Regions from separate parts of the Streptomyces sp. NPDC104367 genome, predicted to be linked through region 3. Evidence: riboswitches for the same ligand, from Rfam matches in the RefSeq annotation. Region 3 holds a riboswitch; each other region holds the start of a gene.
What was found. Region 3 has a riboswitch for cobalamin ahead of ACZ619_RS08380 (CbtB domain-containing protein). Riboswitches for the same ligand answer to the same signal wherever they lie in the genome.

Region 1 (10,412 bases), on a different contig from region 3:
GCGTCCGCGCCGCGCAGCGAACCGCAGTACACCGGCAGGGCGTTGGCGCCGTGCGCCTCGATGGCGTCGCACAGGGTGTCCACGAAGCCGGTGTTGCCGCTCAGTTCGTGGGCCCGGTAGAAGAGCACGCCGACGGTCGGGCGGCCGTCCTCGCGGACCCGCGAGCCGTGCACCCCGTACTCGGGCATCTGCCGCGGCCCGTCGAACCCCTCGCCGGTCAGCAGCACGGTGTCGGACAGGAACCGGGTCAGCTCCAGCAGGTTGGCGGGCCCGCCCTCGACGAGGTACCTGAGGGCCTCGGCCACCACCCCGGCGGGCACCGACGACTCGGCCATCAGCTCCGCGTCCGGCACGGCCTCGCCGCCGAGCAGCACGGTCGGGATCCCGGCGGCCCGCAGCGCGGCGAGCCCGTCCTCCCAGGCCCGCTTGCCGCCGAGCAGCCGTACGACGGCGATGTCCGCCCCGTCGATCAGGGCGGGCAGCTCCTGGGCCACGTCGATGCGCGTCGGATTGCCGATCCGGTAGCCGGCGCCGGAGGCGGCCCGGGCCGCCAGCAGATCGGTGTCGGCGGTCGACAACAACAACACTGTGCTCATGCGGGCGCTCCCGGTGGAATGAAAGGCAGTCCTTGTGGCGCGCCCGACTCGATGAGCCGCCAGAGCGCGTCCGTGTCCGCGTGCTGTTCGATCAGGTCGCCGAGCCGGTCGAGCTGCTCCTCGCGCAGCCCGGCGAACGAGGTGTCGGGGGCCGGCACGAACCGGCGGCCCGCGGCGGCCGCCACCTCGCGCAGGAAGGCCCGCCGGAAACCGTCCGACTCCAGTGAGCCGTGCCAGTGGGTGCCCCAGGTCTGTCCGACCCGGCAGCCGTCCAGGAAGGCGTCTCCGCCGGTCACCTCGGCGACCCCGTGATGGATCTCGTACCCCTCGACCCGCTCGCCGAGGGCCTCCCCGACGGGCCGGGTGAGGGTCTTCTCGCGGGCGAAGCGGACGCGGACGGGCAGCACGCCCAGCCCGTCCACCAGGCCCCGCCGGCTCTCCACCTCGTCCTCGATCCGCTCGCCGAGCATCTGGAAGCCGCCGCAGATGCCGAGGACGGGCCGCTGCTCGGCGGCCCGGCGCCGCAGCGCGTCCGCGAGCCCCCGCTCGTGCAGCCACTCCAGGGCCCGGACCGTCCCCCGGGTCCCCGGGATCACGACGAGGTCGGCGTCGGCGAGTTCCTCCGGCCGGTCCACGAACCGCACCAGGACGCCGGGTTCGGCGGCGAGCGCGTCCACGTCGGTGAAGTTGGACATCAGCGGGACGGCGCAGACGGCGACCCGCAGCACGTCCTCCCCGACGGGCGGGGCGGTGCTGGACTCGCGTACGGTGCCGCGCAGCGAGACCCTGAGCCCGTCCTCCTCGTCGATGCCGAGGCCGTGCCGGAAGGGCAGGACGCCGTAGGTGTGCCGCCCGGTGAGCCCGTGCAGCATGTCGAGGCCGGGCTCCAGCAGGGAGACGTCACCCCGGAACTTGTTGACCAGGAACCCGGCGACGAGCGCCTGGTCCTCGGGCGAGAGCAGGGCGACGGTGCCGAAGAAGGAGGCGAACACGCCCCCGCGGTCGATGTCGCCGACCACGAGCACGGGCAGCCCGGCGTTGCGGGCGATCCCCATGTTCACGATGTCGGTCCGGCGCAGGTTGATCTCCGCCGGACTGCCGGCCCCCTCGCAGATCACCGCGTCATACGTGCCCCGCAACTCGGCGAGACAGTCGAGCACGGTCCCGAGCAGCTTCTGCTGCCGCCCGCCGTGGTAGCCCCGCGCGCTCAGCTCGCCGACCGGCTTGCCGAGCAGCACGACCTGGCTGCTCTGCTCACCGCCGGGCTTGAGCAGCACCGGGTTCATCAGCGCGGTCGGCTCGATGCGGCAGGCCTGCGCCTGCATGGCCTGCGCCCGCCCGATCTCGGCGCCCTCGCGGGTGACGAAGGAGTTGAGCGACATGTTCTGCGCCTTGAACGGCGCGACCTTCACGCCCTGCCGCACCAGCCACCGGCAGATCCCGGCGGTGACGACGCTCTTGCCGGCGTCGGAGGTGGTGCCGGCCACCAGGAGACCCCCGCCGTTCATGCCGTCCGTCCCTTCGCGACGAGGCGCGCGGCGACCGTCACGCCGAGCGCGAGCAGGCCGACGCGGCGCGAGAGCCGCACCGCCCGACCGATGTCCGTGACCGCCACCGCGCGTCCCTCCCCGTTCAGCACGGGCCGATGCTCGATCCGCCCCCCGTACGACAGCGTCCCCCCGAGCCGTACCCCCAGCGCCCCCGCGAACGAGGCCTCCACGGGCCCGGCGTTGGGGCTCGGGTGCCCGGCCGCGTCGGCCCGCCAGGCGCGTACGGCGCCACGGGCGTCGCCGCCGGCGACCGTCGCCAGCACGGCGGTCAGCCGTGCCCCCGGCCAGCCGGCCACGTCGTCCAGGCGGGCGGAGGCCCACCCGTACCGCCGGTAACGGGCCGACCTGTGGCCCACCATGGCGTCCAGGGTGTTGACGGCCCGAAACCCCACCAGTCCCGGCACGCCGGCCACGGCCCCCCACACCAGCGCGCCGACGACGGCGTCGCTGGTGTTCTCGGCGACGGACTCCACGACCGCGCGGGCGATCCCGTCGGCGTCCAGGGCCTGCGGGTCACGTCCGCACAGATGCGGCAGCCGGGCGCGGGCGGCCTCGACGTCCCCCGCCTCCAGGGCGCGTCCGACGGCTCGGGCCTCCCGGGCGAGCGAGGTCCCGCCGACGACGGCCCAGGTGGCGGTGGCGGTGAGCAGCGCGGAGGCGGTGGCGGACGGCCGTACGGCCCGCTGGGCCAGCGCCCCCAGGGCCACGGCGCCGCCGGCGCACACGGCGGTGTGCAGCGCGCCCCACCCGCGGTGGTCCCGCCACAGCACCCGCTCCACGGCCCCGGCCGCCCGTCCGAACGCGGCGACCGGATGCCCGCGGCGCGGATCGCCGAGCAGCAGATCCCCGAGGAGGCCGGCGGCGGCGCCGTACGCGAAGACGCGATCGGCACCCATCGGCTCAGCCGGCCGTGGGGTCGGTGGCCGGGCTGGTGGTGAACCTCGAACGGCAGCCGCGCATGGCGTTGTGTCCTCACTCAGGGTGTCCACGCCCTGGTTCGACGAGACCGGCGGTGAGAGTTCCTGGCTCCCGGGGCTACCTACCCCGGTGACAGTGGCGGGACCGCGCCGGATTCACACCGGCTTCCTCTCTTGCCGCCGTACATGGCCTCGGCAGTCCACCACGCCCCCGGAAGACCCGTCAACTTGCCGTTGACCTGCGCGGGGAGAGTGTGCGAAGGCCCACATCGGGGGGCCGGTGGGGCTGCCGTGGCACGCCGAAGGCTCCTCCCCGAACCGGTCGGGGAGGAGCCTTCCGGGCTCTGGTCGGCCCGTGGTCGCGGCGGCCCGGGTCAGGCCTTGGCCACGATCAGGTGGATGCCGTAGGCCACGGCGGCCGCGCAGGCCGCGAAGCAGAGGTAGGCGGCGGTGACGGCGAGGACCGCGGAGCCGCCCTGGGCCGTGGCCCGTTCGCGGGCGGAGAGACCCTTGATGCCGAGGGTGAAGAGGGTCACCAGACCCACGGTGGCCACGAGGCTGACGCCGAAGACGGAGCCGATGGCTGCCCAGTCGATTGTCATGTCGGTTCTTCCTCGGGGTCAGACGGTGGTGGCCGGGCCGGCCGCGGGGGCGGCGGGGGAGGCGGGGGAGGGGATCGTGGCCGTCAGGCCGTCGGTGACGGAGACGGTGCCGGCGGGCGGCGGGGTCACGGCGGCGATCGCGGTGGTCACCACACCGGCCGGCTCCTCGGCGACGACGTTGCTGCTGTCCACGACCTCGCGGCGGGACAGCTTCCAGATGGTGGCGCTGGCGGCCACCAGGAAGACGGCCACGAGGGCCGTGCCCCAGTCGCCGAGGTCCGTCACGGACTCGGCGAGGGCGCCGACCAGTGCGGCGGCCGGCAGCGTGAGCACCCAGGCCACCATCATGCGGGTCGCGGTGGACCAGCGGACCGTGCCGCCCTTGCGGCCGAGGCCCGCGCCCATCACCGAGCCGGAGACGACGTGCGTGGTGGAGAGGGAGAAGCCGAGGTGGGAGGAGGCCAGGATGGCGGTGGCCGCGCTGGTCTGGGCGGCGAAGCCCTGCTGCGGCTGGAGGTCGGTCAGGCCGGTGCCCATGGTGCGGATGATGCGCCAGCCGCCGATGTAGGTGCCCAGCGCGATGGCGAGGCCGGCGGAGAGGATCACCCAGGTGGGAGGGTTCGAGCCGGGGGCGATGGAACCGCCCGCGATCAGCGCGAGGGTGATGATGCCCATCGTCTTCTGCGCGTCGTTGGTGCCGTGCGCGAGCGAGACCAGGCCGGCGGAGGCGATCTGGCCCGCGCGGTAGCCCTTGCGGGTCGCCTCGCCCTCGGCGTTCTTCGAGAGCGTGTAGGAGAATCGGGTGGCGAGCATCGCCGCGAGGCCCGCGACCACGGGCGCGGCGACGGCCGGGAGCAGGACCTTGGTGACGAGCACGTCGCCGTGGACCGCGCCGACGCCGGCCGAGGCGACGGTGGCGCCTATCAGACCGCCCATGAGGGCGTGCGACGAGCTGGAGGGCAGGCCCACCAGCCAGGTCACGAGGTTCCAGAGGATGGCGCCGACCAGGGCGGCGAAGATGACCTCGGGACGTATGCCGTTCTCGTCGACGAGGCCCTTGGAGATCGTGTTGGCGACCTCCACGGAGAGGAAGGCGCCCACCAGATTGAGCGCGGCGGACATCGTCACCGCGATCTTGGGCTTGAGCGCGCCGGTCGAGATGGTCGTGGCCATCGCGTTGGCGGTGTCGTGGAAACCGTTCGTGAAATCGAACGCGAGTGCGGTGATGACCACAATCGCGAGGATCAGCGAGAAGCTTTCCATTTACCCAGACAATCTTTAGAGGTCATCAGCTGTTGGACCGTAGGCAACCTGGGTGAACGGAAGGTGAACTGGGGTGGGCATGGTGGTGTCAATGAGGGAGGGTCGGCATTCCGCTTACGGCCCTGCGCCCCGTGGCCCCTTGACCGGCTGCCCGCCGTGAACGCTCTCGGCCGGCGCCCGGGGCCACGGACGAGATCCTGGTCACCCGGTCTCCGGTCGACCCGGTCTCCGGCCACCCGGCGCGATCGACGGCGGGACGGCTGGCAGGATCGGGGCATGGGTGAGCAGCAGCGGGACGTACGCACGGCGGAGGCCGAGGCCTGGCGGGACCTCGTCGACACGGCCCGCCGCACGGTGGCCGACGGACTGGTCGTCGGCACCTCCGGCAACGTCTCGGTCCGGGTCGGCGACACCGTGCTGGTCACGCCCTCGGGCGTGCCCTACGACCGCCTCACCCCGGACGACGTGACGGGCGTCGACCTCACCGGCCGCCAGGTCCTCGGCACCCTCGTCCCGACCAGCGAACTCCCCATGCACCTGGCGGTCTACGGCGCCACCGACGCCGTCGCGGTCGTCCACACCCACGCCGTCCACGCCACCGCCGTCTCGACCCTCGTCCCCGAGCTGCCCGCGGTCCACTACATGTCCGCCGCCCTCGGCGGCACCGTCCGGGTCGCCCCGTACGCGACGTACGGCACCGAGGAGCTGGCCCGGAACATGCTCCGCGCCCTGGCCGGCCGCGCCGGCTGCCTCCTCCGGAACCACGGCACGATCACCTACGGCACGTCCCTGGCCCAGGCCTACGACCGCACCGCCCAGCTGGAGTGGATGTGCCACCTGTGGCTGACGGCGTCCTCGGTGCCCGGCCTGACCCCCAGCCTGCTGTCGGACGAGCAGCTCACCGAGGCCGGGGACCGCCTGCGGGGCTACGGGCAGCGCCGGGACTGAGCCCGCCGCGCGTCCCCGGGCTCCGGCGGCGTCCGGCCCTCCCGGACCCCTCGCGGACCCTCTCCCGCACCGCTTGCGGAACCTCTTCCGCACTGCTTGCGGAACCTCTTCCGCACTGCTCGCGGAACCTCTTCCGCACCCCTCGCGGACCCTCTTGCGGACCCCTCCCGCTCCCGCTCGCGTACCCCTGCGCGCCTCGGGTGCTCCCGTGCTCCGCTGGCCGCCGCCGAAGTCCGAGCCGACACTGGACAGGTGCGCCCAGTCAAAGTCACGGCCGCCGCAGTCGGCGCCGTACTCGCCGCAGGGGCGGCCGGTGTGGCCGCCGGCCGGTTCGCCAGTGACGCCGCGCTGAAGGCGCCGCCCGGCCGGCCCCTGCCCACCGAACCCCGGCTCACCGTGCACGGCACCGCGGCCGGCCGCATCACCCTCACCCGGGATCTCGCCTCGCTGCGCCCCGGCACCTACGGCCTGGCCGGCGACGGCTCGCACGCGGTGGTCGGCGCCGTCCTGGAGTCCGCCGCCGACACCGCCGACACCGTCGTACGACGGCTGGTGCGGGTGACGCACGGCAGCCTGGAGAGCGGCGACAAGGTCTGGCTCACCCCCAACGTCCACATCGGCGACCCGGGCGCGGCCCTCGGCCTGGAGTGCGCCGACATCGACATACCCGGCGAACTCGGCCCGCTGCCCGCCTGGTTCGTGCCCGGCTACCGGGACACCTGGGTGATCGCGGTGCACGGCCTCGGCGCCACCCGCGAACTCGCCATGAACGTCATGGGCTTCCTGCACGCCAGGCGCCTGCCCGTGCTCGCCCTCGCCTACCGCGGCGACCTCGGCGCCCCCCGCCCCCAGGACGGCCTGAGCCACCTCGGCGAGAGCGAGTGGCGCGACCTCGACGCGGCGATCCGCTACGCCGTCCGCTACGGCGCCCGCCGCGTCGTCCTGCACGGCTGGTCCACCGGCGCCACCATGGCGCTGCGCGCCGCCACCCACTCCGCGTTGCGCGAGCGCGTCAGCGGCCTGGTCCTGGACTCCCCGGTGCTCGACTGGGAGGCCACCCTGCGCGCCCTCGCCCAGGCCCGCCACACCCCCGAGCCCCTGCTGCCGCTCGCGGTGCGCGCCGCCCAGGGCCGTGCCGGACTCCACGCCGACCACGGCGCCGACCACGCCGACCCGGCCCGGCTCGCCGTGCCCACCCTGATCGTGCACGGCCCGGACGACACGGTGGCCCCCTGGGTGTACTCCCGCCGGCTGGCCGCCCTGCGTCCCGACCTGGTCGCGCTGCACACGGTGCCGGACGCCCCGCACGGCGCGATGTGGAACGCCGACCCGAAGCAGTACGAGGAGCGCCTGCGCCGGTTCCTCACCCCCCTGATGTGACCCCGCACCCCTTGATGCGACCCCTCGCCCCCTCGTACGACCCCTCGCCCCCCTGATGTGATTCTTCCCGCACCCCGGCCCCGCACCGATCCGGGCCGGAAGCCCCGATTCCATCCGGTTCCGGAGGTTCCGTTTAAGGCCGTACCACTGGCCTGAACATGTCTCCTCGCCTCCCGTCGGACCCCGTGCGTTGGCCAGCCCCGTAGCCCGCCGTGACATTCCGTTTGGGTTTTCGGACCGTCAACCGGAAGACTGCACCCGTGACGTCCCGTATCCCGCGCGACTCAAGGCTTCGACTCGTCCGAACGCGACCCCTGGCCGCCGCCCCCCGAGCGATGAACCAGCGGCCCGCGCGCCGCCCCGCCCCCCGCCCGCCCGAGGGCACCCCGGCCCCCTCCGAGCTGGCCAGAATGGCACGCTCCGGGCTGGCCGGCGCGGCCCGCGTCGCACACTGGGCCGACACCGCCCTCGGCCCCGGCAGCGACGGAGCCACCGCCGACGGCAAGGCCACCCTCTCCGAAGCGACCGCCGAACGCGCGGCCGACGAACTGGGCCTGACCACCGCTCAGGTCCGCGCCGACTGGGACACCGCCCGGCTCGCCGGCCTGGTCGAGGTACACGGCGACAGCGCGCGCCCCGGCTGGCGCCTGCGCGCCTGGGACCGCGACGACAGCGCCGTGCTGCGCGGCTGGGTCGCCCTCTTCGACGCCTGGTCGCTCGCCCATCCTGAGCCCACGGACGTCGAGGCCGGCGCCGTCGCCGAGGTCGTCTCGGCCATGCCCCAGGTGCTCTCCTTCCTCCAGCTGTCCGCCGGGCCCGTCCCTGTCGAGCAGCTCCTGGACCTGCTGCGGCAGCGGGTCACCGAACTGCGCACCGAGCGCTGCGAGGTGCCCTACGAGACCGGGCCCGCCGGACCTGCCGCCCCCCTCGCCGCCCTGCGCTCCGCCGACGCCGACCCGGCGGAGCACGCACCGGCCGAGGACCCCGCCCCCGCCGAGGACGCCGAGCTCGCCCCGCTCCTCGACTGGTCCCTGCACGCCCTCGCCTCCGTCGGCGCGCTGACCTACGGCGCCGACCAGGCCACCCTCACCCCGCTGGGCAGCTGGGCGGTCTGGGTCAAGCTGGAGCAGATCTGCGTGGCCGCCCAGAGCCCCGCCGGCAACATCGAGGTCGCCGCCGAGGAGATGCTGCGCGGCTGCGCCCAACTCCGCCCCAACGCGGCCCGCGCCGAGTACCGCGCCTGGCTCGCCGCCCGGCCCGTCGGCAGCGCCGTCGTCGAACTGGTCGACGCCGCCCGCGGCGAGGACGCCCTGCTGCGCGGCCTCGCCTTCGAGGCGCTGCGGGTCGTCGGCGCCCCCGCCGAACCCGACGTCCGCTCGGTCGTCGACGAGCCCACCCTGCGGCCGTACGCCCTGCTCTGGCTGGCCGAGCACGACGGGGTCGACCCCGAGGACGCCCACGAGGTGCTCACCCGCGAGGAGGCCACCTGGCTCTGGGTCGACACCGCCGCCGCGGTCGCCGACCACGGCGAGGCCCCGCTGCTGGTGCGCCATCTGGAGTCGGCGCTCCAGCCCACCGTGCCCGCGCTGCTCGACGAGGTGCGCGCCGTCGGGCACCCGCGCACCGTGCAGGTCCTGGTCGCGCTCGCCGCCGCCCACCCCGACCCGGCCCTGGCCAAAGCCGTCCGCCGGGCCGCCTTCCAGGTGCACACCGGCGGCTGACGACGTGAGGGAAGAGGGCGGTGGCGGCGGAGGGGCCGGCGGGTCAGGCCCCTGTCTCCGGGGCGTAGGTCCCGAAGCTCCAGACATTGCCCTCGACGTCCCGGGCCATGTAGTCCCGCGAGCCGTAGTCCTGGTCCGTCGGGGGCATCAGGATCTCGGCGCCGTGGTCGACGGCCCGCTGGTGGTGTGCGTCGACGTCGTCCACGACGATGTACACCCCGGTCGGGCCCGCGCCCTCCATCGCCGCGTCGAAGCGGCCGCCGCGGCCCCGGGAACCCAGCATGACCGCGCCGTTGCCCTGCACCAGCTCGGCGTGGAGCACCATGTTGTCCTCGCCCTCGTACACCGACAGCTCGGTGAAGCCGAAGGCCTCCGTCAGCTGCTTGATCGCCGCCTTGGCGTCGGTGTACAGCAGCGACGGATAGATGCTCGGCCGCCCGCCACTCGTGCCTGCCATCCCGATCACTCCCTCGTGCGTCGGTCCCCCCGAAGCGGCCGCAGGTCCGGCCCGCCGTCCAGTCTGGCACCCGGCACCGACAACGCCCCGGGGCCATGCGGCCACCGCGGGCCATCGCCTCAACGATTCACCGCCTCATCGATTCATCGGCGCATCGGCGCAACGGCGCAACGGTTCATCGGCGCGGCGGCTCATCGGCTCACCGGAAGGTGTTGCACTGCGCCATGTCCCCGGTCCGGTAGCCCTGGTAGAACCACTGCTGCCGCTGGCGCGCCGACCCGTGCGTCCAGGTCTCCGGCGTCACCCGCCCCTGGTACCGCTCCTGGATCCGGTCGTCGCCCACGGCCGCCGCCGCGTCCATCCCGTCCCTGATGTCCTCGTCCGTCAGGCTGGTGATCAGCGGGCGGCCGGTCGACTCGTCCTTCGTGGTCGTCGCGTGCCGCGCCCACACCCCGGCGTAGCAGTCGGCCTGGAGCTCGACCCGCACCGCGTTGCTGTTCATGCCGGTCATGCTGTCCTGCGACCTGCTCAGCGTCCCCATCAGGTCCTGCACGTGGTGCCCGTACTCGTGCGCCACGACGTACGCCTGCGCGAACGGGCCGCCGCTCGCCCCGAACTTGGACCGCAGCTCGTCGAAGAAGCCGAGGTCCAGGTAGACCTTGCGGTCGCCCGGGCAGTAGAACGGGCCCACCGCCGAGGTCGCCGTCCCGCACGCGGTGGCCACCCGGCCGGTGAAGAACACCGTGGGAGCGCTGGTGTAGGTGCCCCGGCGCTGCCGGAACTCCTGCGTCCAGAAGTCCTGCACGCTGTTGACCACCGCCACGATCCGGCAGTCGTCCTTGGTGTTCGCGTCCTGTCCGGTACGGCAGGTCCGCTGCACCTGCGCCAGCGAGGAGGACGCCGGCGCGGGGGAACTGTCACCGGAGGAGAGGCCCAGCTGGTCGGGGCCGACGCCCAGGAACAGGGCGAGGATCAGCG
Region 2 (10,412 bases), on a different contig from region 3:
GCGCGACAGGTACAGACGCGCCTCCGGGGAGTTGATGTGCTTGTAGAGCGTCAGCACCAGGTTGTTCGCCACGATCGAGTCACCGGTCGCGAAGAAGGCGACCAGCCGGCCGATGAGGTGCTGCTCCGAGGGGCTGAGCTTCGCGAGGTCGGCGACGTCCGAGTGGAGGTCGACCTCCTCCACGGTCCAGGTGTTCTTGATGGCGTCCCGGTAGCGCTCGTAGAAGTCCGGGTAGCGCATCGGACGGAGCGTGAGCTCGAAGCCGGGGTCGAGAAGGTTCTTGCTGGACATCACTGGCAGGCCTCGCAGGACTCGGGGTTTTCCAGGGAGCAGGCGACGGCGTCCTCGGGAGCCGTCTGCTGCACGGGCACGGTGGCTTGGGCCTGGGCGGCGCGGGCGATGCGGGTCGCCGGGCGCGAGCGCAGGTAGTACGTCGTCTTCAGCCCCGACTTCCAGGCGTACGCGTACATCGAGGAGAGCTTGCCGATGGTCGGCGTCTCCAGGAAGAGGTTCAGGGACTGGGCCTGGTCCAGGTACGGGGTGCGGGCCGCGGCCATGTCGATCAGACCGCGCTGCGGGATCTCCCACGCCGTGCGGTACAGCCGCCGTACGTCCTCCGGGATCCACATGAAGTCCTGCACCGAGCCGTTCGCCTCGCGCAGCGCCTCACGGGTGCGGGCGTCCCAGACGCCGAGGTCCTTGAGGTCCTGCACCAGGTACGAGTTGACCTGGAGGAACTCCCCGGAGAGCGTCTCGCGCTTGAAGAGGTTGGAGACCTGCGGCTCGATGCACTCGTACACGCCCGCGATGGACGCGATGGTGGCGGTCGGCGCGATGGCGAGGAGCAGGCTGTTGCGCAGGCCGGTCGTCGCGATCCGCGCGCGCAGCGCGGCCCAGCGCTCGGGCCAGGTGAACTCGACGCCGTAGTGGTCGGGGTGCAGCACGCCCTGCGCGGTACGGGTCTTCTCCCAGGCCGGCAGCGGGCCGCCGCGCTCGGCGAGGTCGGCGGACGCCTCGTACGCGGCGAGCATGATCCGCTCGGCGATCCGGGTGGAGAGCGCCTTGGCCTCGGGGGAGTCGAAGGGCAGCCGGAGCTTGAAGAAGACGTCCTGGAGGCCCATCGCGCCGAGGCCGACCGGACGCCACTTGGCGTTGGAGCGGCCCGCCTGCTCGGTCGGGTAGAAGTTGATGTCGACGACCCGGTCGAGGAAGGTCACGGCGGTGCGGACGGTCTCGTCCAGACGGTCCCAGTCGATGTCCCCGCCGGCCACGAACGCGCCGAGGTTGACCGAGCCCAGGTTGCAGACCGCCGTCTCGCCGTCGTTCGTGACCTCCAGGATCTCCGTGCAGAGGTTGGAGGAGTGGACGACATGGCCGGGCACGGCCGTCTGGTTGGCCGTGCGGTTGGCCGCGTCCTTGAAGGTCATCCAGCCGTTGCCGGTCTGGGCGAGGGTGCGCATCATCCGGCCGTACAGGTCGCGGGCCGGGATGGTCTTGCGCGCGAGCCCGTCGGCCTCGGCCTTGCGGTAGGCCGCGTCGAACTCCGCGCCCCACAGGTCCACCAGCTCCGGCACGTCGGCCGGGGAGAACAGCGACCACGGCTCGTCGGCGTTGACCCGGCGCATGAACTCGTCCGGCACCCAGTGCGCGAGGTTCAGGTTGTGCGTACGCCGGGCGTCCTCGCCGGTGTTGTCGCGCAGCTCCAGGAACTCCTCGAGGTCGGAGTGCCAGGTCTCCAGGTAGACCGCGGCCGCGCCCTTGCGCCGGCCGCCCTGGTTCACCGCGGCGACCGAGGCGTCCAGCGTCTTCAGGAACGGCACGATGCCGTTGGAGTGCCCGTTGGTCCCGCGGATGAGCGACCCGCGGGAGCGGATCCGGCTGTACGACAGCCCGATGCCGCCGGCGTGCTTCGAGAGCCGGGCGACCTGGTGGTAGCGGTCGTAGATGGAGTCCAGCTCGTCCAGCGGGGAGTCGAGGAGGTAGCAGGACGACATCTGGGGGTGCCGGGTGCCGGAGTTGAAGAGGGTGGGGGAGGAGGGGAGGTAGTCGAGGCGGCTCATCAGGCCGTAGAGCGAGGCGACCTCGTCCACGGAACGCGCGGTGTCGTCCTCGGCGAGGCCGGCGGCGACCCGGAGCATGAAGTACTGGGGCGTCTCGATCACGTGCCGGGTGATCGGGTGGCGCAGCAGGTAGCGGCTGTGCAGGGTGCGCAGGCCGAAGTAGCCGAAGCGGTCGTCGGCGGCCGGGTCGACCAGGGCGTCGAGGCGGTCCGCGTGCAGCCGTACGAACTCGGCGGTCCGGTCGGCGACGAGGCCCTCGCGGTGGCCCACGGCGACGGACCCGGTGAAGGAGGTCACCCCCTGGGAAGCGGCCTCGGCGCGGACGGAGACCGTCAGCAGCCGGGCGGCGAGCCGGGAGTAGACGGGGTCCTCGGAGATGAGCCCGGCGGCGGCCTCGGTGGCCAGCTCGCGCAACTCCGACTCGTCGGCCCGCGCGGACCGGCCGCGCAACGCGGCGGCGGCGACCCGGCCGGGGTCGGCGTCGGGGAGGTCGGCGGTCAGCTCGGTCAGGGTCCGCAGCAGCGCGGTACCGGGACCGTCCTCTTCCACGGATGCCACGGAGATGGTCGCTGAAGCCGGGTCGGCTGGCGCGATGGTCACGTGGGGGCTCTCCCTCGCTCGGCACGGGGCCTGGCGGAGGGCAGGGAGCAGCACACGAGCGAGCACACGCGTGTCGCGTCCCCGGCCCACTCCACGAGGCCCGGACGTCAGAACACCCGGGCCGGACGGCCGGGCGTGCTGTCGGCAGGTCCTCGGACTGACTCCTGCGCACAGATGTGCGCAAGTACACCGTTGCGGGACAGTTCCGGATTCACACCGGATTCCCCTGCGGCGACAGCGAGCATGAGCATACATCTAGTGCCGGGCTGCGGTGTCACCCCCAGATGTTGTGTCGCGGTGGTGTCGGAGCGTCAGCTCGTAGGTGAGGAGGGTGATCTCCGGCAGCTCCGGCAGGGGATTCCGGTCCCGGTCTGGTGTGCGGACGAAGCCCAGGCGTTCGTAGATCCGGTGGGCGCCGCGCAGGGTCCGCCGGGTCGACAGCACGACGCCCGTGCACCCCGGGACGGCCCGTGCGCGGTCGATGTCCCTGCGGGTGGGTGTGTACGACGGCGGGCCGCCGTCGCGCTTGGTTCCCGGCGGCCCGCTGCGGGCGGGGTGGCTTGCTCGCGCGGTTCCCCGCGCCGCTAGAGGGGCGCCACGGCCGGCGGCAGTTCCACCTCCACGTCCGGGTCGCCCGCGTCGGCCGTGTAGTCCCGCGGGTCGGTCTCGTCGAGGCCCTCGGGGGCCTTGAGGGCCTTCAGGGCGAAGGTCAGGACCGCCGCCACCGCCAGGTTCAGGACGAAGGCGGTGAGGCCGATGTAGCCGATCTGGCCGATGCCCGGGATCTCCTTGGAGCTGCCCCCGAAGTGCGCCTGGGTGGGGGAGGCCACGCCGTAGGCCGCGACCGTGCCGTAGACCATGCCGACCGCCCAGCCCGTCAGCAGGGCCCAGCGGTGGAACCAGCGGGTGAAGAGACCGCCGACCAGGGCCGGGAAGGTCTGGAGGATCCAGATGCCGCCGAGGAGCTGGAAGTTGATGGCGACCGTCTTGTCCATGGTGAGCACGAACACGAGGGCGCCGACCTTCACCAGCAGCGACACGATCTTGGAGACCTGGGCCTCCTGCTTCGGTGTGGCGTCGGGCTTGATGAAGTCCCGGTAGATGTTGCGGGTGAAGAGGTTCGCGGCCGCGATGGACATGATGGCCGCGGGGACCAGGGCGCCGATGCCGATCGCCGCGAAGGCCACGCCCGCGAACCAGTCCGGGAACATGTCCTCGAACAGCTGCGGGATCGCCAGCTGGCCGTTGGTGACCTTGACCCCGGCCGCGATGGCCATGAAGCCCAGCAGCGCGAGCAGGCCGAGCATCAGCGAGTACAGCGGCAGGATCGTGGTGTTGCGGCGGATCACGTCACGGCTCCTGGAGGAGAGCGTCGCGGTGATCGAGTGCGGGTACATGAAGAGCGCGAGCGCGGAGCCCAGCGCCAGCGTGGCGTACGTCCACTGACCCGCCTCCGGCGGGGTCAGCGCGCCGCGCGGCTTGCCGGTCGCCGGGTTGGTCTGGGCGAACGCGTGGCCCGCCTTGGCGAAGATGTCGTCGAAGCCGCCCAGTTTGATCGGGATGTAGATGATCGCCACCGCGATGACGAGGTAGATCAGGCCGTCCTTCACGAACGCGATCAGGGCGGGTGCGCGGAGGCCGGAGGAGTAGGTGTAGGCCGCCAGCACACCGAAGGCGATGAGCAGCGGCAGGTCCTTCACGAACCAGTTGGTGCCGTCGCCGCCGCCGACGCCCATCACGTCCAGCACCGCCTGGATGCCCACGAGTTGCAGCGCGATGTAGGGCATCGTCGCCAGGATGCCGGTCAGGGCGACGGCGAGCGAGAGGCCCTTGGAGCCGAAGCGGCCGCGCACGAAGTCCGAGGTGGTCACGTAGCCGTGCTTGTGGGAGACCGACCACAGCCGCGGCAGGAACGTGAAGATCAGCGGATAGACGAGGATCGTGTACGGCACCGCGAAGAAGCCGGCCGCGCCCGCCGCGTAGACCGCCGCCGGCACGGCGACGAAGGTGTACGCCGTGTAGAGGTCGCCGCCGAGCAGGAACCAGGTGATCCAGGTCCCGAACGACCGCCCGCCCAGGCCCCATTCGTCCAGGGAGTGCTCGTTCTCGGCCCGGCGCCAGCGCGCGGCCAGGAAGCCGATGACCGTGACGGCCAGGAAGAAGAAGACGAAGACGCCGAGCGCGACGCCGTTCACACCGTCCTTCACCGCGGCACACCCCCGTCCGCGCCCGCGGCCCTGCGGGTGCGCTGGTCGCGCTGCCACAGCCGGTAGGCGGTGCCGGTGAGCGCGGTGGAGAGCAGCACCCACAGCATCTGGTACCAGTAGAAGAACGGGATCCCGATGAACGCGGGATCCGTCCTGGCGTACGAGCCCACCCACAGCATCGCCACGAAGGGCGCGGCGAGGCAGACGGCGATGATCACGCGCACCGGTGTCACCACCGGGTGTCTCACTTCAGGTAAATCCGACATTCCGCGGCTCCGTCCCCTGACCGTTCGCCTGTGTAACGCGCAGGCAATCTAGGTCACGGCGTCCGTGCAGCGGAAGATGCAGTTCGCGTCTCCGTATGCCGATTCCGTGAAGGGTGCCGGCGGTCAGTCCTGCGGCCGCTTGAGGCGGGCGACGAACTTGTAGCGGTCCCCGCGGTAGACGGACCGCACCCACTCCACGGGCCGGCCCTCCAGGTCCAGGGAGTGCCGGGAGAGCATCAGCATCGGCAGGCCCACGTCGGTCCCGAGCAGGCCCGCCTCGCGCGGCGTCGCGAGCGAGGTCTCGATGGTCTCCTCGGCCTCCGCGAGACGGACGTCGTACACCTCTGCGAGGGCTGTGTAGAGGGACGTGTACTTGACGAGGGAGCGGCGCAGCGCGGGGAAGCGCTTCGCGCTCAGGTGCGTGGTCTCGATGGCCATGGGCTCGCCGTTGGCCATCCGCAGCCGCTCGATGCGCAGCACGCGGCCGCCCGCGCCGATGTCGAGCAGGCCGGCCAGCCGGTCGTCGGCGGTGATGTAGCCGATGTCGAGCAGCTGCGAGGTCGGCTCCAGGCCCTGGGCGCGCATGTCCTCGGTGTAGGAGGTGAGTTGCAGCGCCTGGGAGACCTTCGGCTTGGCGACGAAGGTGCCCTTGCCCTGGATGCGCTCCAGCCGGCCCTCGACGACCAGTTCCTGGAGGGCCTGGCGGACGGTGGTGCGGGAGGTGTCGAACTCGGCGGCCAGGGTGCGCTCGGGCGGGACCGGGGTGCCGGGGGCCTGGGTCTCCGTGATCTCCAGGAGGTGCTTCTTCAGGCGGTAGTACTTGGGCACGCGCGCGGTACGGACGGCTGTCCCGCTCTCGTTCTCCGCACTGCTGACGTCGGTGCTCATGCTCCGCCTTCCCGGCTCCGGGTGTGGGTCACGTCGTGATCCCTTCTGTATACCGTCGCCGCCTCTTTTGGTCTAGTCCACAAGGCCGACTGGTCTAGCGGACGAGAGTACTCCGCCACCGCTCTTTTCGCTGGCTTCTTACTTAAAGGTTCCTGCATATGTAGGTCGCATAACAGCTGGTCAGGGGTGTTTCTGGGTCTCTTGACAGGCTTCGTGGTCTGGTCCAAGCTCCCGGTACTGGTCTACACCATTGGTCCAGATTCCCGGCCTCATGGCCCGGGGGGTGTGTGGGCATCCTGAGGAGGGTGGCGTGAAGCGCAGGCTGATAGCCGCGATCGGTATCGCGGGCATGGTCGTCTCCATCGCGGCGTGTGGCAGTGACAAGAAGGACGGCGGGGACACCGGCAAGGGCACGGACGCCAAGGAGCTGACCGTCTGGCTCACCGTGGACGCGCAGAACAACTGGCCGAACCTGGTCAAGGCCGCCGACGCGGCCGTGCAGAAGAAGCACCCGGGCATCAAGATCAAGCACGAGTACTACGGCTGGCCCGACAAGAACACCAAGCTGGACGCCGTCCTCGCCACGGACAAGGCCCCCGACGTGGTCGAGATGGGCAACACCGAGATGCTCGGCTACATGGTGAAGGGCGCCTTCGCCCCCGTCGACGCCTCCCAGTTCACCGGCTCCGACCAGTGGCTCGACGGCCTCAAGGCCTCGGTGACCTACGACGGCAAGACCTACGGCGTCCCGTACTACGCCGGCGGCCGCGTCGCCAACTGGCGCAAGGACGTCGCCGCCTCGGCCGGCGTCAAGACCACGCCGAAGACCTACAGCGAGCTCACCGCCGACCTGGACAAGATCCAGAAGAAGGAGGGGGACAAGTTCAGCGCCTGGTACCAGCCGACCCGCGACTGGTACGCGGCCATGTCCTTCGTCTACGACGCCGGCGGCTCCATCGCCGTCGAGTCCGGCGGCCAGTGGAAGGGCAACCTCTCCTCGCCCGAGTCCGTCAAGGGGCTCACCGAGTTCAAGTCCGTCATCGACAAGTACATGCACGGTGACAAGACCAAGGACGAGTCCGACCGCTACATCGTCTACGGCCAGGGCAAGTCGTCGATGATCTTCGGCGCGGCCTGGGAGGGCGCGACCGCGGCCGACCCGAAGAACGACAAGACCGGCGGCAAGCTGAAGGACAACCTCGTCAACTTCGTGATGCCCGGCCCGTCCGGCAAGAACATGCCGGTCTTCCTCGGCGGCTCCGACCTCGCCATCCCGGTGAAGTCCAAGGCGCAGGGCGTCGCCGCCGAGTGGATCAACGCGTTCACCGGCCCGTCCGGCCAGAAGGGCCTGATGGCCAAGGGCAACCTGCCCAACAACAAGACCGACCTCGCGACGCTCAAGAGCGACCCGGCGACCGCGGTCCCGGCCGAGGCGGCCGAGTCCAACTGGTTCGTGCCGATGGCACCGGGCTGGGGCCAGGTCGAGAAGGCGCAGGTGCTGCAGACCATGCTGCAGAACATCGGCACCGGCAAGCAGTCGGTGCAGGCCGCCGCCAAGGCCGCCGACGCCGCGATCGACAAGGTCATCAACAACCCGTGACGGCCGGCCCGCGGCCGGGCCCGGGCCACGGGGGGCCGGGCCCGGCCGCGGGTGATTCCGGAAAGCGCCTCGACGGGCCGGTGGGCCGCCGCCGGTTCGTCGAGGCCGGCCGCGCAGTTCCCCGCGCCCCTTCGGGGGCGCGCCGCTGCGGGCCCGACTCGATCTGTCTGAGGAGCGCGCGATGAGTGCCGTAGACACGACCACACCTGCCAAGGTGCCGGCACCTCCACCGGAGCCGCCGCGCCGACCACGTGCGGACCGGCGTTCGGGCGGGCCCGCCGTGCCCTGGCTGCTGCTCGCGCCCTGTCTGGGGATACTCGGGCTCGTCCTCGGCTATCCGCTCTACCGGCTGGTGACCCTCTCCTTCCAGGAGTTCGGGCAGTCCCAGCTGTGGGGGTTCAAGCCGGCCGACTGGGTCGGCCTCGGGAACTTCTCGCAGGTGCTGGAGGACGACGAGTTCTGGCAGGTCGTCCTGCGCACGATCGTCTTCGCCGTCGGCTGCGTGGTCTTCACCATGGTCGTCGGCATGCTCGTAGCGCTGCTGCTCCAGCGGGTCTCCGGCTGGGTGAAGACCCTGGTCAACATCGTGCTGGTGGCCAGCTGGGGCATGCCGGTCATCGTCGCCACCACGCTCTTCAAGTGGCTGTTCGACTCCGACTACGGCATCCTCAACGCCCTGCTCAGCAAGGTGCCCGGGGTCGAGATGATCGGCCACAACTGGTTCGCCAGCGGGCCGCAGGGCCTGGCCGTGATCATGCTCCTGGTGGTCTGGGGCGCCGTGCCCTTCGTGGTCATCACGCTCGGCGCCGGACTCACCCAGGTCCCCAAGGAACTGGAGGAGGCCGCCCGCCTCGACGGCGCCGGAGCCTGGGGCGTCTTCCGGTACGTCACGCTCCCCATCCTCAAGCCGGTCGTCGTGATGCTCACGACCCTCTCGGTCATCTGGGACATGGGTGTCTTCCCACAGGTCTTCGTGATGCGCGGCGGCCACCCCGAGCCCGAGTTCCAGCTGCTGACCACCTACTCCTACGACCGCGCCTTCGTGGTCAACGACTACGGACAGGGCTCCGCGATCGCCCTGCTCACCGTGCTCATCCTGCTCGGTGTCGTCGCCGTGTACATGCGCCAGATGCTGAAGATCGGAGAGGTCGAATGAGCACCGCCGCCACCGCCCGCAAAGGCTCACGCCGGGGCTGGAACCTGCTCGGCCTGCTCGTCTTCGTCACGGTCGGCTTCCCCGTCTACTGGATGCTGAACACGGCGTTCAAACCGGCCAAGGACGCCATCGACCCGGACCCGAGCCTGCTGCCGACCGGCCTGACCCTGTCCAACTTCCGCCGCGCCCTCGCCATCGCCGACTTCTGGGGACCGGTCGGCCGCAGCCTGGTCGTCTCCCTCTCCGTGGTCGCCGTCGGCATGGTCATCGGCCTGCTCGCCGCCCTCGCCATCTCCCGGTTCGCCTTCCGCGGCCGCAAGGTCGTGATCGTCGGCATCCTCGCCGTCCAGATGATCCCGCTGGTCGCCATGATCATCCCGGTCTTCCTGCTCCTCAACGACCTGGACCAGTACGACAAGCTCAGCGGCCTGATCATCACCTACCTGACCTTCATCCTGCCGTTCACGGTGTGGACCCTGCGCGGCTTCATCGTCAACATCCCCAAGGAGCTGGAGGAGGCCGCCATGGTCGACGGCTGCTCCCGCACCGGCGCCTTCGTCCGCGTGGTCTTCCCGCTGCTCGCCCCCGGCATGGTCGCCACCTCGGTCTACGCCTTCATCCAGGCCTGGAACGAGTACCTGTACGCCCTGATGCTGCTCAGCCAGGACCACCAGACCGCCACCGTCTGGCTCGCCAACTTCACCACCAAGCACGGCACCGAATACGCCCCGATGATGGCCGGCGCCACCATGATGGCCGTGCCGATCGTCGCCCTGTTCCTCCTCGTCCAGCGCAAGATGGCCGCGGGTCTGACCGCCGGCGCCGTGAAGGGATGACCCCATCCGATGACGACATTCGCGAGCGGTACGGACACCCTCACGCGCGACGCGCTGACGGTGCTGCAACCCGGCTTCACCGGGACCACCGCCCCCGACTGGCTGCTGCGCCGGCTCGGCGAGGGACTCGCCTCCGTGGGCCTGTTCGGCCGCAACATCACCTCCCCGGAACAACTCGCCTCCCTCACCGCCCAGTTGCGGGCCGAGCGGGACGACGTCCTGGTGGCGATCGACGAGGAGGGCGGTGACGTCACCCGGCTGGAGGTGCACACCGGCTCCTCCTTCCCCGGCAACCACGCCCTCGGCGCCGTCGACGACGTGGAGCTGACCCGGCAGGTCGCCCAGGAGATGGGCCGCCGCCTGGCCGCCTGCGGGGTGAACTTCAACTGGGCGCCGTCCGCGGACGTCAACTCCGACCCCGCCAACCCGGTCATCGGCGTCCGCTCCTTCGGCGCCGACCACGACCTGGTCGCCCGCCACACGGCGGCCTACGTCACCGGCCTCCAGGCGGCCGGGGTGGCGGCCTGCACCAAGCACTTCCCGGGCCACGGCGACACCGCCGTCGACTCCCACCTCGCGCTGCCCCGCATCGACGCCACGGCCGAGGTCCTGCACGCCCGCGAACTGGCACCCTTCCGCGCGGCCATCGCCGCCGGCACCCGGGCCGTGATGAGCGCGCACATCCTGGTCCCCGCCCTGGACCCGGCCCGCCCGGCGACGCTGTCCCGCCGCATCCTCACCGACCTGCTGCGCACCGAACTCGGCTACGACGGCCTGATCGTCACCGACGGCATGGAGA
Region 3 (10,412 bases):
ACCGCTCCAGGACCATCTCTACGGTCTGGAGCTCGACTTCCGGGCCCAGCTGGCGGTGCTGCACCGCGACCGGGCGGCGGCAGAGGCCCTCCTCGGGCATCTGCGGCCGCTGCGCGAGCAGCTCGCGGGCGCGGCCGGGGCGGCCTACGCGGGCCGTCCCCTCGCCCACGCCCTCGCCGATCTGCACCGGCTCCTCGGCGCGGACCGGGAGGCGGCCGAGTGCTACGCGCTGGCCGAACGCACCGCCCGGGACTGGGGTTCGGCCCACCTCGCCGCGAACGCGCGCCGGGCCGCCGCGGAACTCGCCGGGCCCCGGTCGCGGCGGCGCACCGTCGCGACCTGACCGGGGACCGGCGGGAGCCCGGTCAGCCGCCGAGCGCTGCGTCGACCACCGCCCTGGCCTCCTCCTGGACCCGGGCCAGGTGGTCGGGGCCCTCGAAGGACTCGGCGTAGATCTTGTACACGTCCTCCGTGCCGGACGGGCGGGCCGCGAACCAGGCGTTCCGGGTGGTCACCTTGATGCCGCCGATCGCCGCGCCGTTGCCGGGCGCCTCGGTGAGCACGCCGGTGACCGCCTCGCCCGCCAGGGTCTCGGCGGTGACCTGGGCCGGGGAGAGCTTGGCGAGGAGGGCCTTCTCCTCGCGGGTCGCCGGGGCGTCGATGCGGGCGTAGGCGGGTTCGCCGAAGCGGGCGGTGAGGTCGGCGTAGTGCTCGGAGGGCGTCTTGTCGGTGACCGCCGTGATCTCGGAGGCGAGCAGGGCGAGCAGGATGCCGTCCTTGTCGGTGGTCCACACCGAGCCGTCCCGGCGCAGGAAGGAGGCGCCGGCCGACTCCTCGCCGCCGAACCCGATGGCCCCGCTGACCAGTCCGTCGACGAACCACTTGAACCCGACGGGCACCTCGACCAGTTGGCGGCCGAGGTCGGCGGCGACGCGGTCGATCATCGAGGAGGAGACCAGTGTCTTGCCGACGCCCGCGCCCGCCGCCCACTGCTCGCGGTGGCGGTAGAGGTAGGAGATGGCGACGGCGAGGTAGTGGTTGGGGTTCATCAGGCCGGCGTCGCGGGTGACGATGCCGTGCCGGTCGGCGTCGGCGTCGTTGCCGGTGGCGACCCGGAACTCGTCCCGCTTCTCGATCAGCGAGGCCATCGCGTACGGCGAGGAGCAGTCCATGCGGATCTTGCCGTCCCAGTCCAGCGTCATGAACCGCCAGGTGGGGTCGGTGTACGGGTTGACGACGGTGAGGTCGAGCCCGTGCCGTTCGGCGATCCGGCCCCAGTAGTCGACGGAGGCGCCGCCGAGCGGGTCGGCGCCGATGCGCAGGCCCGAGGCGCGGACGGCGTCCAGGTCCAGGACGCTGGGCAGGTCGTCGACGTAGGTGCCCATGTAGTCGTAGCGGGCGGTGGTGGGCGCGGCGAGCGCGGCCTCGTACGGGATGCGCTGGACGTCCTTCATGCCGCCCGCGATGATCCGGTTGGCGCGGTCCTGGATCCAGGAGGTGGCGTCGGAGGCGGCGGGGCCGCCGCTCGGCGGGTTGTACTTGAAGCCGCCGTCGGCGGGCGGGTTGTGCGAGGGGGTGACGACGACGCCGTCCGCGAGGCCGGTGGTGCGGCCCCGGTTGTGGGTGAGGACGGCGTGCGAGACGGCGGGGGTGGGCGTGTAGCCGTCGGCGCTGTCGACGAGGACGGTGACGCCGTTGGCGGCGAACACCTCCAGGGCGGTGGCCTTGGCGGGCTCGGACAGGGCGTGGGTGTCGGCGCCCAGGAAGAGGGGGCCGTCGGTGCCCTGGCCGGTGCGGTACTCGCAGATGGCCTGGCTGGTGGCCGCGATGTGGTCCTCGTTGAAGGCGGTCGTCAGCGACGAACCGCGGTGGCCGGAGGTGCCGAACGCGACCCGCTGGGCGGGGTCGGAGGGGTCGGGGTGCAGCGTGTAGTAGGCCGTGACCAGCCGGGCCACGTCGACGAGGTCCTCGGGAGCCGCCGGCCGGCCCGCTCGCTCATGCGGCATGAGTGCATTCCTCCGCAGTTGTTGATCGATCGCTCGCCGCCCATCTTTCCCTGTCGGGCGCGCGGGACGCGAGTGCGGCACCGGCCGGACGCGGAAGACACGGCCGGTTCACAGCCGCTTGCCGCCCGCTTCCCACAGAACCAGGCAATCGATATATCGTGATACTACTCAGACCGTATCGATGAAAGAGACCGGACGGAATCGAGGGGTTCACACATGTCGACCCAGCACGCCGACGGACCACTGCGGGACCCACGGGTCCAGGCCGTACTCGACCGGCTCCGCGGCGAACGGCGCCGTCCCGCCGGGGGCGGCCCGCGGGGCGGACACCACGATCCGCACGCCTTCCCCGACATCGGCTTCTCGATCCATCCGGCCCAGGGCGACCTGATCTATCTGCTCTGCCGGGCGATCGGTGCCAGGCGGGTCGTCGAGTTCGCCACCTCGCTCGGGGTGTCGACGCTCTACTTCGCCGCCGCGGTCCGGGACAACGGCGGCGGCACGGTGATCGGCTCCGAGATCGTCCCGGAGAAGGCGGCCGCCGCCCTGGGCAACCTCGCCGAGGCCGGCCTCGCCGACCTGGTGGACCTGCGGGTCGGGGACGCCCGGGAGACACTGCGGGACCTGGGCGGGCCGGTCGACTTCGCGCTCATCGACGGCTGGCCGGGCGGCTCCGGTCCCACCCTGGCCCGCCAGGTGATCGAGATCGTCGCGCCCCAACTGCGGCCGGGCGCTCTGGTGATGAACGACAACGCCGAGCCCGACTACCTCGACTGGATCCGCGACCCGGCCTCCGGCTTCCGCTCCCTCTCGCTGCCCCTCAAGGGCTCGACGGAACTGTCGGTGAAGGCGGACCCGCCGGCCGGCGCGTAGAACACGCGCGGCCGGGGAGAAACCGCGAGGGCCCCCGGACGGTTGCGGAGGGCCCTCGCGGGTGGTTCAGCGGGCGGCTGTCGCCGTCCGCGCGGCGGAGGGCGCCCTCGCCGGCTTCGGGTCGAGGACGCGCTCGGCCAACTCGCCGAAGAGCAGCCCGAATCCGGTCCACAGCACCAGCTGGATGGCGAGCGCCGAGAGCCGGAACCGCCACAGCAGGGCGGCCGGGAAGTCCGCCGGCACCTCGTTGACCACCGGCAGGAACTGGTAGGCCAGCCCGATGACGACGGCGAACGCGAGGACCGCGGCCGCCGAGGCCCACCAGGTGCCCAGGCGCGGTCGGAGCCGCTTGCCGAGGATGGTGGCGGCGACCGCCAGCAGGACGCTGAGCAGCATCATCAGGAAGTACAGCGTGGTGCGTCTGCCGATGGTGTCCGGGTCGCCCACCGACGGCGGGTTGGCCGGGTACTTGAGGAACGGCACCACGTACACGGCGAGCAGCGCGCAGCCGGACAGCAGCAGCGCGGTCGCCCGCGGGGAGAAGCGTCCGACGCGGCCCAGGGCGAAGCAGTAGGCCAGCGCGGCGATGCCGCCGAAGGCGACCCCGTACACCAGCACACCGGTGGCCAGGCCCGCGGTGGACTGGAGCGAGCGGGAGACGGCCTCCGTCTCGTGCTCGTGGGAGTGGGTGGCCTCGAAGCCGATCGCCCTGTCGACGGACGGCTCGCCCAGCAGGTAGGCGACGACCAGGGCGAGCACGCCGGCGGCGAGACCGGCGAGCATGCCACGTACCAGGAGGTTTCTTACGGTTGCGGAGTTCATGGGGTGTGCGGCGTCCCTCGCGTCAGTGGCAGGGGAAACCGAGCAGATGGCGGGCGTCGTGCACCCACTCGTGGACGTCCGTGCCGCTGAACACGGAGGTGGCGCCCTGCTCGGCGCCGACGAAGTAGAGCAGGACGAGCATCAGGATGCCGAAGAAGACCGCCCACGGAGCTATCGCGGACAGCGGGAGCTTGGCGGGAACGGCGGGTGTGCCGGCGGTCGGCGGAGCGACGGTCTGCGCCATGGCAGGACCTCCTCTGGGAGTTCGCGTCCCATCTCGGTGGTGCACAGGACGACGGCCACGGGTCTGACTCGCAAACACCCAGGGGCTGTTGCATACAGTGGCGCGACCGTACCGGATTCCCACCGGCTTCCGTCTCGCCGTCGTCGATATCGGACCGACCGTACCGCGTGTCAGGGGCACGGCCAAGACCGCCCCACCAGGCGTGATCTTCGTCTCGGGCCTGGCGGGCGGCCGCCGGTACGGCTCACCGGGGCGCGGTGAGGCCCGGTCCGCCCTCCCCGGGCGGGGCGAAGAAGCGTTCCACGTCGGCGTCGGCGACCTCGGCGAGGGTGGCCGGCGACCACCGGGGCCGGCGGTCCTTGTCGACGACCTGCGCGCGGATGCCCTCGACCAGGTCGTGGGTGGACAGGGCGGCGCAGGAGACGCGGTACTCCTGGTCGAGTACCTCCTCCAGCGAGCCGAGGCGCCGGGCGCGGCGCAGGGCGGCGAGGGTGACCTTGAGGGCGGTCGGGGACCTGGTGAGCAGGGTCTCGGCGGTCTCCTTGGCGGCCGGGTCGCCATGGGTGAGCAGCCGCCGCAGGATCTCCTCGACGGTGTCGGCGGCGTAGCAGTCGTCGATCCACGCCCGCCGGCCGGCCAGGTCCCCCTCGGGAGCGGACCGTACGTGCCGGGCCAGCGCCTCGGGCACGGGCAGGCCGGCGAGGTCGGCGAGGAGCGCGGGGATCGCGGCGGACGGCACGAAGTGGTCGGCGAGTCCGCACAGCAGCGCGTCGGCGGCGCCGATCCGGGCGCCGGTCAGGGCGAGATGGGTGCCCAGTTCGCCGGGGGCGAGGGCGAGCAGCCGGGTGCCGCCGACGTCCGGGACGAACCCGATGCCGGTCTCCGGCATGGCGATCCGCGACCGCTCGGTGGTGATCCGGACCCGGCCGTGCGCGGAGACGCCGACGCCGCCGCCCATCACGATCCCGTCCATGAGCGCGACGTACGGCTTGGGGTAGCGGGCGATCCGGGCGTTGAGGCGGTACTCGTCGCGCCAGAAGGCGGCCGCGGCGCTGCCGTCGCCGTCGCGGGCGTCGTCGTGGACGGCGCGGATGTCGCCGCCCGCGCACAGGCCGCGCTCCCCCGCGCCGGTGATGACGACGGTCTCGACGGCCGGGTCGTGCTCCCACGCGGTGAGGGCCTCGGCGATGCGCAGCACCATGGGGTGCGACAGGGCGTTGATGGCCTGGGGCCGGTTCAGGGTGATGTGCCCGGCCCGGCCGGTGGTGTGCAGCAGGACGTCGTCGTTCATCGGGACGCCTCCGCCGGATCGCGGGCCTCGGTGACGCACATGATCTCGTCGGTTCCTTCCGGGATGGACACGTCGGTCACGGCCGATCTTCTCGCGGCGGACCCGCGCACGGCACGACGGCCCGGGCACAGGGTGTTCCCGCGCGGGGCCGTTCATCGGTTTTCCTGACGTGTATGGGTCGGAAACATGTGCTGGACCGACCGCGGTCGGGCGTCGGACCCTTGGTGCGTGAACCGATCCCCCCGCCCCGGGGCGGCCTCGTGCTGACCCGTCTCGCGGCCGCCGTGGCCGTCCTGGGTCTGCTGACCGTCGTACCCGGCCCGGACATGGCGGTGGTCACCCGCCGTGCCCTCGCGGCCGGCTCCCGGGACGCGCTGCGCACCGTGTCCGGGATCGCGAGCGGCCTGCTGGTCTGGGGCGCGCTCACCGCGGCCGGGCTCGCCGCGGTGCTGGCCGCCTCCCCCACGGCGTATCTGACGGTCCGGCTGCTGGGCGCCGGCTACCTGGTGTTCCTGGGTGCGCAGGCGCTGTGGCGGCACCGCGGCACCGCGCCCGCCGAGGCGCGGGCACCGGGGCCGACGGCCGGGAGCGCCTGGCGGACGGGCCTGGTCACCAACCTGCTCAACCCGAAGGTCGCCGTCTCCTACACCGGGCTGCTCCCGGCCCTCGCCCCGCCGCACCTGCCCGCGGTCCAGGGCATGGCCCTGCTCGTCCTGCTCCACGTCGCCCTGACGTTCGCCTGGCTCGGCGGCTGCGTCCTGCTGCTGTCCCGGGCCCGGCGGGTCCTGGAACGGCCCCGGGTGCGCCGGGCGCTGGAGCGGACCACGGGTGTCGTGCTGATCGGCTTCGGCCTCGCGGTCGCGGCCTCCTGACCCACCACGGCGGAGGCCGCCTTCGGATCAGTCGCCGCACGGGACGGTCAAGTGCGCTCCACCGGCGCCCTGGGGGCAGCACGGCACCCGCGGGAAAGCGGGGAACCTCCATGACCACCCCACCCCGAGCGGCCGGGCGGTGGTGCTGCCCGACGGTGACGCGGACACGCGAACGCATGGTCGGGCCGGGACGGCCGGTGTGCGGTGCGGACATGGGCAAGCGGCTCCTACTCGTTTCCGGACGGCTCGGTCTGCCGAGGGAGGCGAGGGGGCGTCCCGCCCCCGTCGCACCGGGCTGCTCGCCCCCTGACGCCAGGCAGCCGGAGCGGAGGGCGGAAATAGGCGTTGCCGATGCCTCGTATCACCTGGCATCGCCGTGTCCCATGCCTGCGCCGGTGGCGGCACGGCCGTGCGGGTGCGGGGACCCACCGTTCTTGACGTGCCCATTTCCGCAGGGCCGGGGGTCCGCCGCCGGATCCCGACGAGTTCCCGTCCAGGCCTTTTCCGGTGGCGAGCGGGGTGGTTACGCTCCGGACCACTGCTGCCGCGAGGATGCGGCCGGAAGGGGACGTCCGATGGGCCTGGGAGCGATCGATCTCAACCTGCTGGTGGCGCTGGAGGCGCTGCTGGAGGAGAAGAACGTCACGCACGCCGGTGGCCGCCTGGCCATCAGCCAGTCCGCGATGAGCGGCTCGCTCGCCCGGCTGCGCAGGCACTTCAACGACGAGCTGCTGGTCCGGGTGGGCCGGGACTACGAGCTGACCTCCCTCGCCGAACAGCTGCTCCCGGTGGTGCAGGCGTCGCTGCACCAGGCCGAGGAGGCGCTCTCCCTCACCCGGCGCTTCGACCCGACGGACAGCACCCAGCAGTTCTCCGTGGTGATGTCGGACTACGTCATGACGGTGCTCGTGGAGCCGCTGCTGCGGACCCTCGCCCAGGAGGCGCCCGGGATCCGCCTGGACGTGTACCCGATCGTCGAGGGCCGGCCGGAGTCGGAGTCGCACCTGCGCGCCCGCGACCTGATGATCGTGCCGCTCGGCTTCCACCTGCCCGGGGTCAGCGAGGCCGTGATGCGGGACCGGTACGTGTGCATCGCCGACCCCGACAACCCCCGGCTGGCCAAGGGCCGGCTCACCCTGCGCGACCTGGCCGAGATGCCGCACGCCGCGTCCGCCTTCGGGAAGCAGCTCACGCACGCCGACCGCCAGCTGGAGACGCTCGGCATCACACCGCGGGTCCAGGTGAGCGCGCCGGGCTTCACGACGCTGCCGTTCCTGGTCGCCGGCACGGACCTGGTGGCCCTGGTGCCCGAGCTGCTGGCCCGTCACTACGCGGGCTTCGCGCGCTGTGCCGCCGTACCGACGCCGTTCCCCGAGGTACCGCTGGTCGAGGCGATGTACTGGCACCACAACCGGCACGCCGACCCGGCGCACCGCTGGCTGCGGGAGACCGTACGGCGGGTCGCCGCCGGGCTGGGCAGCGCCTACCTGCCGTTCGGCCAGGAGCCCGGCGGGCAGAGTGGCGGGGAGCCCGGCGGGGAGCCCGACGTCATCATCGGCAGCCATGAAATCGAATGCATGCCATATCGTTGACTGATACCCGGGTCCCTTTCCAATCCGTGTCCGGGGTACCAGGATCGTGATCGCCGACCGAGCCCGGCCGGCGCCCGCGCCAGCACCGTCCCGGCGGCACGCCACGGGCCGGACGACCATGCGAAGCGAGACCCGACGTGCCCTACGAGACGATGCGCAACCTGGATCTCAACCTGCTGGTCACGCTGGACGTGCTGCTGCGGGAGCGCAACGTCACGCGCAGCGCGGAGAAGCTGGGCATCACCCAGCCCGCGGCGAGCGGCGCGCTGGCCCGGCTGCGTCAGCACTTCGGCGACGAACTGCTGCACCGGACGGGCAAGCAGTACGAGCTGACGCCGCTCGCGGCCCAGCTGATCACCCACACCGGACCTGCCCTGTCGGCCGTCGGCCGGGTGTTCGAGGTGTCCACCCTGTACGACCCGGGCACGTCCACCCGCGAGTTCCGGCTGATCGCCTCCGACTACTCGGCGGCGGTCCTCGGCGAGGTGCTCGCCCGGCGTCTGACGACACGGGCGCCGAGGATCGCGGTGCGGCTGGAGGTGGCCGTGGACGCGGTGGTCGACAACTCGGGCGACCTCCTCAAGGCCGTCGACGGCCTGCTGCTGCCCTGCGAGGCGGTGGGCGGCGCGGAGAGCACCGACCTCTTCGGCGACGAGTGGGTCTGCGTCGTCGCCCGCGACAACACCGCGGTGGGCGAGCGGCTGACCCGGGCGCACCTGCGGGCGCTGCCCTGGGTGCTGGCCCACGACCGCGCCACCGCCCGGACCCCGGCGATGGAGTACCTCTCGGACCGCGGCGTCCGGCCGACGGTCGTGACCGTCGTGGACGGCTTCATGCCGCTGCCGTTCCTGGTCGCGGGCACCGACCGCATCGCCCTGGTCCAGCGCCGCCTCGCCGAGAAGCTCGCCCCCGCGGCGGACGTGCGCGTGCTGCGCCTGCCCGGCCGGTCCGCGCGCTTCACCCAGACCCTCCAGTGGCACCCCCTGTTCGCCTACGACTCCGCTCACCGCTGGCTGCGCTCCGAACTCACCGCGGCGGCACGCGAACTCGACGAACCGGAGCCCTCGCCCGGCGGCGCCACGCCGGAGCCGTCGGAGCGGTCGGAGCCGACCGAGCCGGCGCAGAGCCCCGGGTGAGGCGCCCCGCTGCGCGCGGGGGCCGTACGGCGGGGGCACGGTGCGTCGCCCTCCGCCGTACGGCCCCCGGCGCGGGGCGGGTCAGCCCTCGATGCGGTGGGTGGTCCAGAACGAGGTCAGGTCCGTGCCGGTGGCCGCCTGGGCCGCCGCCTTGAACTCGGCGGTGGTCGAGACGCCGTACCAGTGGGCGGTGGCGTAGTTCTTGAGGAGGTCGGCCATCGCGGTGTCGCCGATCGTGCGGCGCAGGTCGTGCAGGGCGCACTTGCCGTAGCTGTAGACGACGGTGGAGTAGCGGGAGGAGTGGGCGTCCCAGTACGCCATCGAGTTGGTGATCTTCTCGTCGGACGAGGCCCAGGAGACGCTGCTCCAGCAGCTGGTGCCGGTCTTGCCGAGAGCCAGGTCGGTGGCGTAGTCGGTGAACGCCTCGTCCAGCCAGGGGCTGTTGTACTCGTCGTCGCCGACGATGCCGTACCACCACTGGTGGCCGATCTCGTGGGTGAGGGCGGTGGTGCTGACCAGGTCCAGGACGAAGCCCGGGTACTCCATGCCGCCGAACCAGAAGTTGTTGTCGATGACCGCGTCCAGCTCGCCGTACGGGTAGGCCCCGAAGCGTCCGGCGTGGGCGTCGACGGCCGTCCTGGCGGTGGTGAGCATCGACTGGGCGCTGGAGCTGCTGATGCCCGAGACGGAGTAGATGTTGATCGGGACGCCGCCCGTGGAGGTGCCGGAGATCTTGGTGAACGGCCCGGCCGCCCAGGCGAAGTCACGGACCTGGGAGGCGGTCGCGGTGGTGACGGTACGGCCGCTGGAGCCGACGGTGTCGACGGAGGTGCCCGTCGCCGGGACCAGCAGGGTGCTGGGGTGGTCCAGGGTCACCTGGAAGTCGGCGGCCAGCGAGTAGAAGGACTCGCCGTTGTTGGTGTACGGGTCCAGGTGCCAGCCGGAGCCGTCGCGGACCGCGAGGACCGGCAGCGCGTTGCCGATCATGCTGAACGAGCCGTCGTAGCCGAAGCGGTCGGCGCCACTGGGGACGGTGATGCCGAGGTCGAAGCCGACCGTGGTGCTCTGCCCCTGGGCCAGCGGGGTCGGCAGGGCGATCTCCAGGGCCGTGCAGGCCACGGAGAGGGCGCCCGCGGTGCCGCCGGTGACGTTGCTGACGGTGATCGGCGGGGCCGAGCAGGTGCCGTGGTAGTTGTCCCACAGCCTCAGGTAGATCTCGCCGAGCGCGGTGGCGGAGGCGTTGGTGAAGGTCACGCTCTCGTGGCCGGTCCAGCTGGTGCCGGCGGTGTTGCTGGTCAGGCTGACGGTGTACGACGGCGCGGCCGGGGTGCGGGTGGTGTCGCCCGGGGTGGTGGCGGCCGAGGTGTCCAGCGCGATGTCGTCGAGGACGAAGCTGGTCTGGAGGCTGGAGTCCTCGGTGCCGGTGAAGGCGACGGTCACGGTCTGGCCGGCGAACGCCGAGACGTCGAAGGACTTCTGGACGTAGCCGGTGTTCTTGTCGAGGTTGGAGTACGTCGCCAGCGTGGTGCTGCCGACCTTCGCGGTGAGCTTGTCGTAGGCCGTGGAGCCGGTCGTC

Region 1: it holds a riboswitch for cobalamin, as region 3 does, so the genes downstream of both, ACZ619_RS03145 (cobalamin biosynthesis protein) here and ACZ619_RS08380 (CbtB domain-containing protein) in region 3, are expected to answer to the same signal.
Region 2: it holds a riboswitch for cobalamin, as region 3 does, so the genes downstream of both, ACZ619_RS17195 (ribonucleoside-diphosphate reductase subunit alpha) here and ACZ619_RS08380 (CbtB domain-containing protein) in region 3, are expected to answer to the same signal.

Annotation. Positions count from the first base shown of each region.
Region 1 is NZ_JBVJND010000002.1:65,894-76,305, reverse strand. Features, by position in the region: gene cobN (cobaltochelatase subunit CobN) at 1-596, opposite strand, end outside; gene ACZ619_RS03150 (cobyric acid synthase) at 593-2,104, opposite strand; gene ACZ619_RS03145 (cobalamin biosynthesis protein) at 2,101-3,042, opposite strand; cobalamin riboswitch at 3,144-3,283, opposite strand; gene ACZ619_RS03140 (hypothetical protein) at 3,438-3,665, opposite strand; gene ACZ619_RS03135 (inorganic phosphate transporter) at 3,684-4,928, opposite strand; gene ACZ619_RS03130 (class II aldolase/adducin family protein) at 5,205-5,876, shown strand; gene ACZ619_RS03125 (alpha/beta hydrolase) at 6,129-7,256, shown strand; gene ACZ619_RS03120 (hypothetical protein) at 7,592-8,977, shown strand; gene ACZ619_RS03115 (VOC family protein) at 9,021-9,434, opposite strand; gene ypfJ (KPN_02809 family neutral zinc metallopeptidase) at 9,634-10,412, opposite strand, start outside.
Region 2 is NZ_JBVJND010000010.1:102,428-112,839, forward strand. Features, by position in the region: gene ACZ619_RS17190 (ribonucleotide-diphosphate reductase subunit beta) at 1-291, opposite strand, end outside; gene ACZ619_RS17195 (ribonucleoside-diphosphate reductase subunit alpha) at 291-2,660, opposite strand; cobalamin riboswitch at 2,787-2,911, opposite strand; partial or broken gene ACZ619_RS17200 (hypothetical protein) at 2,916-3,152, opposite strand; gene mctP (monocarboxylate uptake permease MctP) at 3,245-4,867, opposite strand; gene ACZ619_RS17210 (DUF3311 domain-containing protein) at 4,864-5,133, opposite strand; gene ACZ619_RS17215 (GntR family transcriptional regulator) at 5,257-6,021, opposite strand; gene ACZ619_RS17220 (extracellular solute-binding protein) at 6,332-7,621, shown strand; gene ACZ619_RS17225 (carbohydrate ABC transporter permease) at 7,803-8,777, shown strand; gene ACZ619_RS17230 (carbohydrate ABC transporter permease) at 8,774-9,613, shown strand; gene ACZ619_RS17235 (glycoside hydrolase family 3 protein) at 9,623-10,412, shown strand, end outside.
Region 3 is NZ_JBVJND010000004.1:245,012-255,423, reverse strand. Features, by position in the region: gene ACZ619_RS08400 (BTAD domain-containing putative transcriptional regulator) at 1-343, shown strand, start outside; gene pgm (phosphoglucomutase (alpha-D-glucose-1,6-bisphosphate-dependent)) at 366-2,006, opposite strand; gene ACZ619_RS08390 (O-methyltransferase) at 2,223-2,879, shown strand; gene ACZ619_RS08385 (CbtA family protein) at 2,946-3,701, opposite strand; gene ACZ619_RS08380 (CbtB domain-containing protein) at 3,724-3,945, opposite strand; cobalamin riboswitch at 3,982-4,120, opposite strand; gene ACZ619_RS08375 (enoyl-CoA hydratase/isomerase family protein) at 4,190-5,236, opposite strand; gene ACZ619_RS08370 (LysE family translocator) at 5,497-6,108, shown strand; gene ACZ619_RS08365 (LysR family transcriptional regulator) at 6,684-7,700, shown strand; gene ACZ619_RS08360 (LysR family transcriptional regulator) at 7,838-8,836, shown strand; gene ACZ619_RS08355 (M1 family metallopeptidase) at 8,918-10,412, opposite strand, start outside.